One region of the Streptomyces sp. NPDC047706 genome, then DNA from elsewhere that is predicted to be linked to it. Evidence: riboswitches for the same ligand, from Rfam matches in the RefSeq annotation. Region 1 holds a riboswitch; each other region holds the start of a gene.
What was found. Region 1 has a riboswitch for cyclic di-AMP ahead of ACGF8A_RS22760 (M23 family metallopeptidase). Riboswitches for the same ligand answer to the same signal wherever they lie in the genome.
Positions count from the first base shown of each region.

Region 1 (3,265 bases):
GAGACCGTCTGACCGGCCGACGGCATTCCTGAAGCCGCGCCGCCCTTTTCCGGGTGGCGCGGCTTCAACCGTTTCCCGGCCCGCGCGCCCGCGTTTTCGCAACGGGTCTCGCCAACAATTCAGAGAACGCCGAAAACGGCAGCAAAAATGCGCCGCCGCAGATTTTCACTTCTTTGTATACGGCGCTCTTGTTAATGCCGTGGGCCCGACATGTTTACGGCATGTTGCGAAGTCCTCACACGGTCCGCGCGATCACCGTTTCCGGGAAACCGGAGCCGGTGCGCGCCGGTCGCACGCTCGGCGTGCAGCGCCGTGACCGCCCGCGCCCGCTCACCGTCGCCGCGCGCCACCGCGTCCACGATCGCGCCGTGCTCCGTCCAGGACTCCACAGGGCTGACAGGCGCCTCCACGGCGTACATCCAGGCGATCTTGTGCCGCAGCTGGGTCAGCATCGCGATCAGGGCGGGGCTGCCGGAGGCCTGGGCGAGCGTCTCGTGGAACCAGCCGCCCAGTGAGCGCAGATCCTCGCTGCCACCCCGCCTGGTCCTCTCCTGGCCCAGTCTGACCAGGCCGCGCAGCACCTTCAGATGGGCCTCGGTGCGCCGCTGGGCGGCCCGCGCGGCGCCGAGCGGTTCCAGCAGCAGGCGCATCTCCAGCAGGTCGGCGGCCTCCTGCTCGGTCGGCTCCGCCACGCACGCGCCCGCGTGCCGCCGGGTCACCACGAAGCCCTCCGCCTCCAGCGTGCGCAGCGCCTCGCGGACGGGGACACGCGAGACTCCGTAGCGGCGGGCGAGGAGTTCCTCGGTGAGCCGGCCGCCCCGCTCGTAGACACCCGCGACGATGTCGTCCCGGATGGCCGTGCACACCGAACGCGCCGGAATACGCATGACCGACCTCCGCCTTAATCCCCGTGCAACGTCGACGACTGACGTGTGTTCCGTGACTCTATTGCAATGGGCCGGGATTTCCGATGGCGGGCCGGAATCCATGGATATCTTTTGGACATACCGGAGCACGAAACGCCGAAAGCCCCGGCTCAGGGAGCCGGGGCCGCGGGAAGCGGGCGATTCGCCGTCAGACGCCGACGCCGTGCGAGCGGAGGTAGGCGACCGGATCGATGTCCGTGCCGTACTCGGCCGTCGTACGGGCCTCGAAGTGCAGGTGCGCTCCGGTGACGTTGCCGGTGGCGCCGGACAGGGCGATCTGCTGCCCCGGGGTGACCGTCTGGCCCACCGAGACCGCGATGGACGACAGGTGCCCGTACTGGGTGTACGTACCATCGTTCATCTTGATCACGACTTGATTGCCGTACGCCCCGCCCCAGCCGGCCTCGACCACGGTGCCGGAGCCGACAGAGCGCACGGGCGTGCCGCTCGCGGCGTGGAAGTCGACACCCGTGTGGCTGCCGGAGGACCACAGCGCGCCGCCGGACCGGTAGCCGGTGGAGACGTGGGAGCCGCTGATCGGCGCCACATAGGCGTTGAGGCGCTTGCGCTCGGCCTCACGGGCGGCGCGCTCCTTGGCCTCGCGCGCCTCCTTGGCCCGCTCCTGGGCCCGCTTCTTCGCGGCGGCCTCGGCCTTCCGCTCGGCGGCCGCCACCGCGGCGGCCTGCTTCTGGGCGGCGGCCTGGGCATCTATCTGCTCGGCGACCGAGTCGCCGATGGCGATGACCGGGAGCAGGCCGGACTGCTCGGCCGCGGGCTCGGCGGCGAGCGCGGGAGCGGCCAGGGTGCCGATGACACCGGTGGTGGTGAGCGCCGCGACACCCGCCGCGTGGGCGGTGGTGCGCTTCATCCGGCTGGGACGGCGATGCTTCCCGGTGGCGCGCGTGAACGCCATGTGGTGGCTGGTCCTTTCCTTCCCTCTCGCCTACCGGGTTAGCTGACGGGTTCGGAGCAGGAAGGTCTCCTACGGACTCCCTCGCCGCGCGCGGGCGTCCGATTCACCCCAGGGACTTCATGGTTGGGTCCCCGGCTCCCCTGGCTCGCGCCGTACGGGGACTCGGCGATGACTGTCCGGTGCCGCGGGTGCGGCGCACTGCCTGACGGACAGCCCGGATGACGCTAAGCGGGACATCTTTCAATCCCCAAACGCAATCCGGCGTTTGTAGCGCATCCCACAGGTCAGACGGGCAACCTCCGCCCCAATGCGGACATAGCGGGGCCCTGGTGACGCTTCCGTCACCAGGGCCCTGCACGCGCGTGCCCTCCGCGGGCCTCTACTCGGCCGGCACGACGGTGACTTCACCGATGCCGAGGGCCTCGACGGGCTCCTTGATCTGCGCCGCGTCACCGACGAGGACCGTCACCAGACGGTCCGCGGGGAAGGCGCTGACGACCGCCGCGGTGGCCTCGACGGTCCCGGTGGCGGCGAGCTGCTGGTACAGCCTCGCCTGGTAGTCGTCGGGCAGGTGCTGCTCGACCTGGTCGGCCAGGGTCCCCGCAACGGCCGCGGCGGTCTCGTACTTCAGCGGCGCCACACCGACGAGGTTCTGCACCGCGACGTCCCGCTCGGCGTCCGTGAGGCCGTCCGCGGCGAGCGTGCGCAGCACCGTCCAGAGGTCCTCCAGCGCGGGGCCGGTGTTCGGCGTGTCCACGGAGCCGCTGATGGCGAGCATGGCGGCACCGCTGCCGTCCGGAGCGGAACGCAGCACCTGGCCGAACGAGCGCACCCCGTAGGTGTAGCCCTTCTCCTCGCGCAGGACGCGGTCCAGACGGGAGGTGAGGGTGCCGCCCAGGCAGTACGTGCCGAGCACCTGCGCGGCCCATACACGGTCGTGCCGGTCGGGACCGACCCGGCCGATCAGCAGCTGGGTCTGGACCGCGCCGGGACGGTCCACGATCACCACGCGGCCGGTGTCGTCGGCGGTCACCGGCGGCACGGGGCGCGGCTGCGCCCGGGAGCCGGTCCAGGCGCCCAGGGTTTCGCCGAGCAGTGCGTCGAGGTCCACGCCGGTGAGGTCGCCGACAACCACGGCGGTGGCCGTGGCGGGGCGGACGTGCCGCTCGTAGAAGGCGCGTACGGCGGCGGAGTCGATCTTCGCGACCGTCTCCTCGGTGCCCTGGCGCGGGCGGGACATGCGCGAGGTCGCCGGGAACAGCTCCTTGGAGAGCTCCTTGGCGGCCCGCCGGGCCGGGTTCGCCAGCTCGTGCGGGATCTCGTCGAGGCGGTTGCGCACCAGCCGCTCGACCTCGCTGTCGGCGAACGCGGGCGCCCTGAGGGCGTCGGCCAGCAGACCGAGGGCCTTGGGCAGGCGGGAGACCGG
Region 1 covers NZ_JBIDCW010000019.1:118,829-122,093, reverse strand. The annotation lists gene ACGF8A_RS22770 (HPr family phosphocarrier protein) at 1-12, shown strand, start outside; gene ACGF8A_RS22765 (GntR family transcriptional regulator) at 192-887, opposite strand; gene ACGF8A_RS22760 (M23 family metallopeptidase) at 1,075-1,839, opposite strand; cyclic di-AMP (ydaO/yuaA leader) riboswitch at 1,852-2,017, opposite strand; gene ACGF8A_RS22755 (M16 family metallopeptidase) at 2,219-3,265, opposite strand, start outside.

Region 2 (3,265 bases), on a different contig from region 1:
GGCGGGTCAGGTGTCCCGGCTGGGCCTGCGGGCGGGATCGGCATACGTGGCCGGGGTGGGTGGGGCAGGAGGCCGGGCCCGTGTCCCGGGCGGCCGGGTGGGGCCAGGTCGGCACGGTGTCGGAGCGGCCGGGGCCCGGCGGGAGCCGTGGGTGCCCGCCGGGGCTGCTGGGCTCGGCCGAAGGCGCCGCGCAGCAAGGGCGGGAGGCGTCCGCAGCGGGAGCCGTACCACCGGCGCGGTGGGCGACCCGGAGTGCGGCGCGCCTCGCCCGCGGACAGCGGGCCCTGGGGATCGCGGGCGGGCTGTGCCGCAAACGACGCCCGTCGCGGCCGGCGTGGCGGCGGTCCCGCCGCTGTGCCCGCGCCTCACCGGGCCCTGCGGCCGCCCGGCGGCGGCGTACGTGCTTCCACCTCGGGCTGCGGGACCCTACGGGCCCTGTGAGCCCTACGACGGCCACGTACGGGCTCCGGCGGGGCACCGATCCCGGCCGCCGCGCACCCGCTGCGCGAGGGCGCCGTCACCCATGCGCTGAACCCTGCTGCCGCAGTTCGTCCCGGCCGGTGCCCCGGGCCCCGCCGCCGGCGCTGATCATCGTGGCCCTCGCCCCGGTGTGGTTTCCGGCGCCGGCCCTGGTCGTGGACCGGCTCGGCCACCGGCCGTCCACCGCCCGTGCCCTGATGGGCGGGTGGCACGGGCGCCGCGCCCACGGTGCCCGGCGCGATCCTGCCGCTGGAGTCGGGCTGAGCCTGCGTCATGGGCGAAGCGGCGGCGTCCCCTCCGGGCGCCGCCACCGCCGCCCGCGGGTCACTTGACCCGGCCGTACCAGACGCTCTTCGTCCAGATCTTCTGCAGCCTCACCACGTCCCCGGTCTTCGGGGCGTGCCAGATCTTCCCCTTCCCGGCGTAGATCCCGACGTGGTACACGTTCGACCCCGAGTGGAAGAACACGAGGTCACCGGCCTTACGGCTCTTCGCAGCGATGTGGCGGGTCTTGTTGTACTGCTGGGCGGCCGTGCGGGGCAGCTTCTTGCCCGCCTTCTTGAACGAGTACAGCGTCAGCCCGGAGCAGTCGAACCTGCGCGGCCCTGTGGCGCCCCACCTGTAGGGGGAGCCCTTCTTCGAGGCGGCGATCTGGAGTGCCTTCGTCGCGGGCGTGGCGGCCGCGGCCTCCTGGGCGACGCCCGGAGCCACCACGGAGCCGCCCACGGCGACCAGCGTGAGGGCCGAGGCCGTACCGGCACGGGCCATCAGCGACGGGACACGATTGAGCGCGGTCATGCGCAACCCTTCGTCAGCCGCCTGTGAAGGATGACCTGTCGGATTCGGGCTGGCGAAGTTGCCCGGCCGCGTTGCCGCGGCTTCACCCCAAGGGACGCTCGGAAACTGCGCTCCGGCGACCCGTCGTGCTCGGGTCCTCCACTCCTGCCGATCCACTCCTGTCGACCGGTCATCCGGGCGGCGGCAGGACTCGGCGTCCGCCCGGACCGCCCCGCCGCGGTGGCGGGGGCTTGTCGTCAGTCAGGGATCTTGACTCACGGAAGTCCGAAAATCCCAACGCAACCGGGGATTTGTGGTGTTACTCACCACTCACCCGTTCGGGTGGACAAGCTGATGTGCGAACAGGTGTCAAGGGCACCACGCCGCCCCGGACCAGCGGTGGAAGGTCCCATTCCGCCCCGAGACAGGTCTCGTTGCGCAACCGCAAGGGTCCTGAAAAGGGAGGTGAAGGTCCTCCGGACGGCGGTAGTCCTTTTGGTCCGTTTCAACTCCCACCCGGACATCCCGCCGCGTCGCCTTGCGATGCCGGTCGCCGGGCCGTGGATCAGCCCTGCCTCATCTGTCGGAGCGCGGCGCAACGGTGACACGCGCCGCCCGGCGTTCACCGTCCAGCACGCGCAGCGCCCGCGCGGGAGTCCGTGCGTGGAGTTCGGTCCCGCCCCGCCGGCGCGTAGGCGCGAGCGCGTCGCACGGTTCGACAGCCTTGTGCACCAGCGCACCAGCGCACCAGCGCCCCAGCGGCCCGCCGTCCACGACGCGTGTCCCCGTCGCGCGCCGGGTTGATGCGCCCGAGCACGTCCACCACGTCCAGGTCGCGGTCGATCAACTCGCCCTCGGCGCGGGTGAGGGCGGGCAGCGGCGGCAGGCCGGGTGGCGGCATCCCCGGCACACCTCGCGCCCGGCGCGGTGCGGGTGGCCCTGCGGCCTGGGACGACCCGGTCGACCTCTCCGCCGTGCGCGAGGCGGCGACCGCGCCCCGTGAGCGGCAGCGGTCCGGCATCGCGGCGGAGCACCGCGGGCCAGGTGCCTCGTCGCGGCACCTCCCCGGCACGCGCGAAGGCCGTGTGCCCCGTCCGTCACGGCAGGGAGCGGGGCCGGTCCGCGGTCAGCCTGCCGGCGCGTCCTCCCGGCCGGCCGCCCGCGCCCTGCGGGGACCCGGTCAGGACTCCGGCGTGCTGCCCGGCCCCACCGCCGCCCCTCAGACGAGAGCCAGGGCCAACAGGTTGCCGAGCGGCACCGGCGTCCCGCGCAGACGGCCGTCCCGGTGGGGGCCCGGGAGCGCCGCGGGGCCGGCGACGGCGCTGCTCACGGCGTTCCAGGCGGCACAGTTCGGTTAACGTGCCCGAAACGCATGCCAACTAGCGTGCCCCTCCACGCCGCCGGGGAGTTCGGCCGGTGGCGGCGGCAACCGGGCCCCGCACGGCCCGGAGCGAGGATGTGAGGTGGCACGTGCAACTGACCCCGCACGAGCAGGAGAGGCTGCTGATCCACGTCGCGGCGGACGTCGCCGGGAAGCGTCGCGCCCGCGGGCTGAGACTGAACCACCCCGAGGCCGTCGCCCTCATCACCTCGCACATCCTCGAAGGCGCGCGGGACGGCCGCACCGTCGCCGAACTCATGTCTTCCGGACGCGAGTTGCTCACCCGGGACGACGTCATGGAGGGCATCCCCGAGATGATCCACGACATCCAGGTCGAGGCGACCTTCCCGGACGGCACCAAGCTCGTCACCGTCCATGACCCGATCGTCTGAGGGTGACGCGATGATTCCCGGAGAGATCCTGTTCGCCGACGGCCCGATCGCCTGCAACGCGGGGCGCGCGGTCACCCGCCTCACCGTGCTCAACGCCGCCGACCGGCCCGTCCAGGTCGGCTCCCACTACCACTTCGCCGAGGCCAACCCCGGCCTGGAGTTCGACCGCGCCGCCGCGCGCGGCAAGCGGCTCAACGTCGCCGCCGGTACGGCCGTACGCTTCGAGCCCGGCATC
Region 2 covers NZ_JBIDCW010000032.1:62,003-65,267, reverse strand. The annotation lists gene ACGF8A_RS30210 (C40 family peptidase) at 805-1,278, opposite strand; cyclic di-AMP (ydaO/yuaA leader) riboswitch at 1,282-1,484, opposite strand; partial or broken gene ACGF8A_RS30205 (hypothetical protein) at 1,834-2,158, opposite strand; gene ACGF8A_RS30200 (urease subunit gamma) at 2,728-3,030, shown strand; gene ACGF8A_RS30195 (urease subunit beta) at 3,041-3,265, shown strand, end outside.
Region 2: linked by a shared signal. The riboswitch ahead of ACGF8A_RS30210 (C40 family peptidase) and the one ahead of ACGF8A_RS22760 (M23 family metallopeptidase) in region 1 are both predicted to bind cyclic di-AMP.

Region 3 (3,265 bases), on a different contig from region 1:
GTGTCGACGTCTCCCCAGGTCCCCTCGATGGTCTCGAACGCAGCCGTCAGATACTCGGCACGCGCGTCGAAGAGCGGGCTGAGCAGCTCCATGATCTCCGCGGAGTAGGCCGAGTCGGAGCTGCCGCCCCGGTGCACCTTGTAGCGGCGGTGCTTGGCATTGGACTCCAGGTAGTCGGCGAGGATCGCCTCGCGCTCCACGCCCAGCGCGAGCAGCGTGACGGCGATCGACAGCCCGGCGCGGTCCTTGCCCGCCGCGCAGTGCATCAGCGCGGGGACGCTGTCCTCGGCGATCGCGTGCAGAACCTGGGAGTGCTCGCCGGTGCGCTCCTTGACGATCATGCGGTACGAGGTGACCATCCGGTCCGCGGCCCTGCCGTCGGCCAGGACCTCCCGCAGCTGCTCCACGTCGCCGTCCCGGACCATCTTCCAGAACTCCGCGCCGTCCGCCGGGTCGGTCAGCGGCAGGTTGACGTTGCGCACGCCCGGCAGCTCGATGTCCGGGCCTTCCAGCTTCTGGTCCGCGGCGTTGCGGAAGTCGAAGATCGTGTGCAGTCCCAGCGAGGCGAGGAACGTGGCGTCCTGCGCGGTCGCGTGGGCGAGGTGGCCGCTGCGGAACAGCACTCCCTGCCGCACCCGGCGCCCGTCCACCGTCGGCAGTCCGCCCACGTCACGGAAGTTGCGCACTCCGGCCAGTTCGGGCTCGGTCGACGGCACGTGCTGCGTCACGGGGGCTCCCTCCCATCGGCCCCGCCGGCGCGGCTCGTCGACGGGCACGTCTTGACGATACGACACGGATTCCCGCGGCCATGAGTTGTTCTGAGGCGGTCAGGGGAGCACGATCTGCCCCCGCGAGCCGTACACGCGACAGAGCGGTACGAATGCGGAGAATCGGGCGAAATGTGCGGGATGCTTTCATGCCGCGATGCGGGTCGCATCCCGAAGAGCCCCTCGGCCCCTGAATGCGACTGCTTTCCCGCCGCGTCACGTATGGGTGATCTGCCCGAATTGAGCTCTTCATTCCAACTCTGTCTGAAATAAGGAAACCTGGAGCAGGGTCACGTGAGCAGCGTCATATCCGTGACCGAGAGTCGTCTGTCACGCATGTGTAATTCACATGCCTTTCAAGGGCGTTTACGGAAATCACACGCCCTCCGATGCACGGAGTGTGACCGGAATTCGGGTGAACGGATCACGAAAACGGCGTTCCGGCGGAACCTCTTGCTTGTCCCGTTGCGTCGTGGTCGCTTACGTTCCACACCGATCCGGGCGGACGCCTAATCCTGCCGCCGCCCGGTGCCCGCGCAAACCCACCCGTGTTCGGCAGGAGCGGGGGACCCACAGGTAGTTGCCTGTTCCGGTTCCCGGAACGGCTCGGGGTAAAGCCTCGTCCCGACGCGGCCGGACATCTCCAGTCCGCACCCGACAGCTCACCTCGCAGGCGCCGGAGAGGAATTCGCCATGCCCGCGAAGGGTAAGCACCGCCGTCCGAAGACCCAGCGCTTCGCCCGTTCCATCGCCGTCGCCGGAACCGGTGGCGCCGCACTCGCCCTCCCGCTGATGGGGGCCGCCGTCGCCCACGCCGCCACTCCCCAGTCCGCCGCGGAGAAGGCCGTCCAGTCTGTCCCGGTCCAGAAGACGGCAGTGCAGCAGCAGTCCGCCGCAAAGCAGTCCACCGCCAAGAAGGCCGGTGCGCGGACGTATTCGGTGAAGGCCGGCGACTACCTCTCGAAGATCGCTGACGAGCAGAACGTCAGCGGTGGCTGGCAGCGGCTCTACGAGGACAACCGTGAGGCGGTGGGCCAGGACCCGTCGCTCATCCACCCCGGTCTGAAGCTCACGATCGGCGCGAAGGCCGCGGCGAGCGGCGGCAAGCAGTCGACCGCGCCGTCCTCCGCCGCCGCTCCCTCCGCCCCGGTCGAATCGCCGGCCACGACCGAGGCGTCGCAGTCCTCGAACGCGTCCGAAGCCGCGGCGAACACGTCCGAGGCCCCGGCCTCCACCCAGGCCGCGGACACCGCCACCTCCACCGGCTTCTCCGCCCCCGTGGACGGCGCCGGCGTCGGTACCGCCTACCGTGTGGCGGGCAGCATGTGGTCCAGCGGCTACCACACGGGCGTCGACTTCGCCGCGCCGACCGGCACCCCGCTGAAGGCTGTCGGCGCGGGCACGGTCGTCTCCGCGGGCTGGGCCGGCGCGTACGGCAACCAGGTCGTCATCAAGCTCGCCGACGGCTACTACGCCCAGTACGCCCACCTGTCCTCGCTCTCCGTCTCCAGCGGCCAGAGCGTGACCGCCGGCCAGCAGATCGGCCTCTCCGGTTCGACCGGCAACTCCACCGGCCCGCACCTGCACTTCGAGATCCGCACCACGCCGGACTACGGCTCGGACGTCGACCCGGTCGCCTACCTCGCCTCCAAGGGCGTCGCGATCGGCTGACACACGCGCCGCTCACGCCACCGAGGGCCGGACCCCGAACCCCGGGGTCCGGCCCTCGGTGCGTCCGGAGTCCGCGGCCGTTCCGGCCTGCGGCTCTATTCCGCAATTGACCAATCCTTTGACCGTGGCCCTTCTCACCGTCCGTCAACCCCTTCCTACGGTCGCGTAGGTCACATTCGAAGGGGAATCATGTCCCGACGTGGCAGACGATTCGAAGAGTGACAGCAGATCAGTGATCGGGTCGTACGTGGCGGTGGGGGACAGCTTCACCGAGGGCGTCGGCGACCCCGGCCCCGACGGGGCGTTCGTCGGCTGGGCCGACCGGTTCGCCGTACTGCTCGCGGACCGCCGCCCCGAGGGCGACTTCCAGTACACCAATCTCGCCGTGCGCGGCAGGCTGCTCGACCAGATCGTGGCCGAACAGGTTCCGAGGGCCGTCGAACTCGCGCCGGACCTGGTGTCGTTCTGCGCCGGCGGCAACGACATCATCCGCCCGGGCACCGACCCGGACGACGTGGCCGAGCGCTTCGAGAGGGCGGTCGCCGCGCTGACCGCCGCCGTCGGCACCGTCCTGGTGACGACCGGCTTCGACACCCGGGGCGTCCCCGTGCTCAGGCATCTGCGCGGCAAGATCGCCACCTACAACGGCCATGTGCGGGCCATCGCCGACCGGTACGGCTGCCCGGTGCTCGACCTGTGGTCGCTCAAGTCCGTCCAGGACCGCCGAGCCTGGGACCACGACCGGCTGCACCTGTCTCCCGAGGGGCACACGCGCGTGGCGCTGCGTGCCGGTCAGGCCCTCCGCCTCGCCGTCCCCGCCGACCCGG
Region 3 covers NZ_JBIDCW010000030.1:91,165-94,429, reverse strand. The annotation lists gene ACGF8A_RS29460 (tyrosine-protein phosphatase) at 1-728, opposite strand, end outside; cyclic di-AMP (ydaO/yuaA leader) riboswitch at 1,301-1,456, shown strand; gene ACGF8A_RS29455 (peptidoglycan DD-metalloendopeptidase family protein) at 1,461-2,438, shown strand; gene ACGF8A_RS29450 (SGNH/GDSL hydrolase family protein) at 2,671-3,265, shown strand, end outside.
Region 3: linked by a shared signal. The riboswitch ahead of ACGF8A_RS29455 (peptidoglycan DD-metalloendopeptidase family protein) and the one ahead of ACGF8A_RS22760 (M23 family metallopeptidase) in region 1 are both predicted to bind cyclic di-AMP.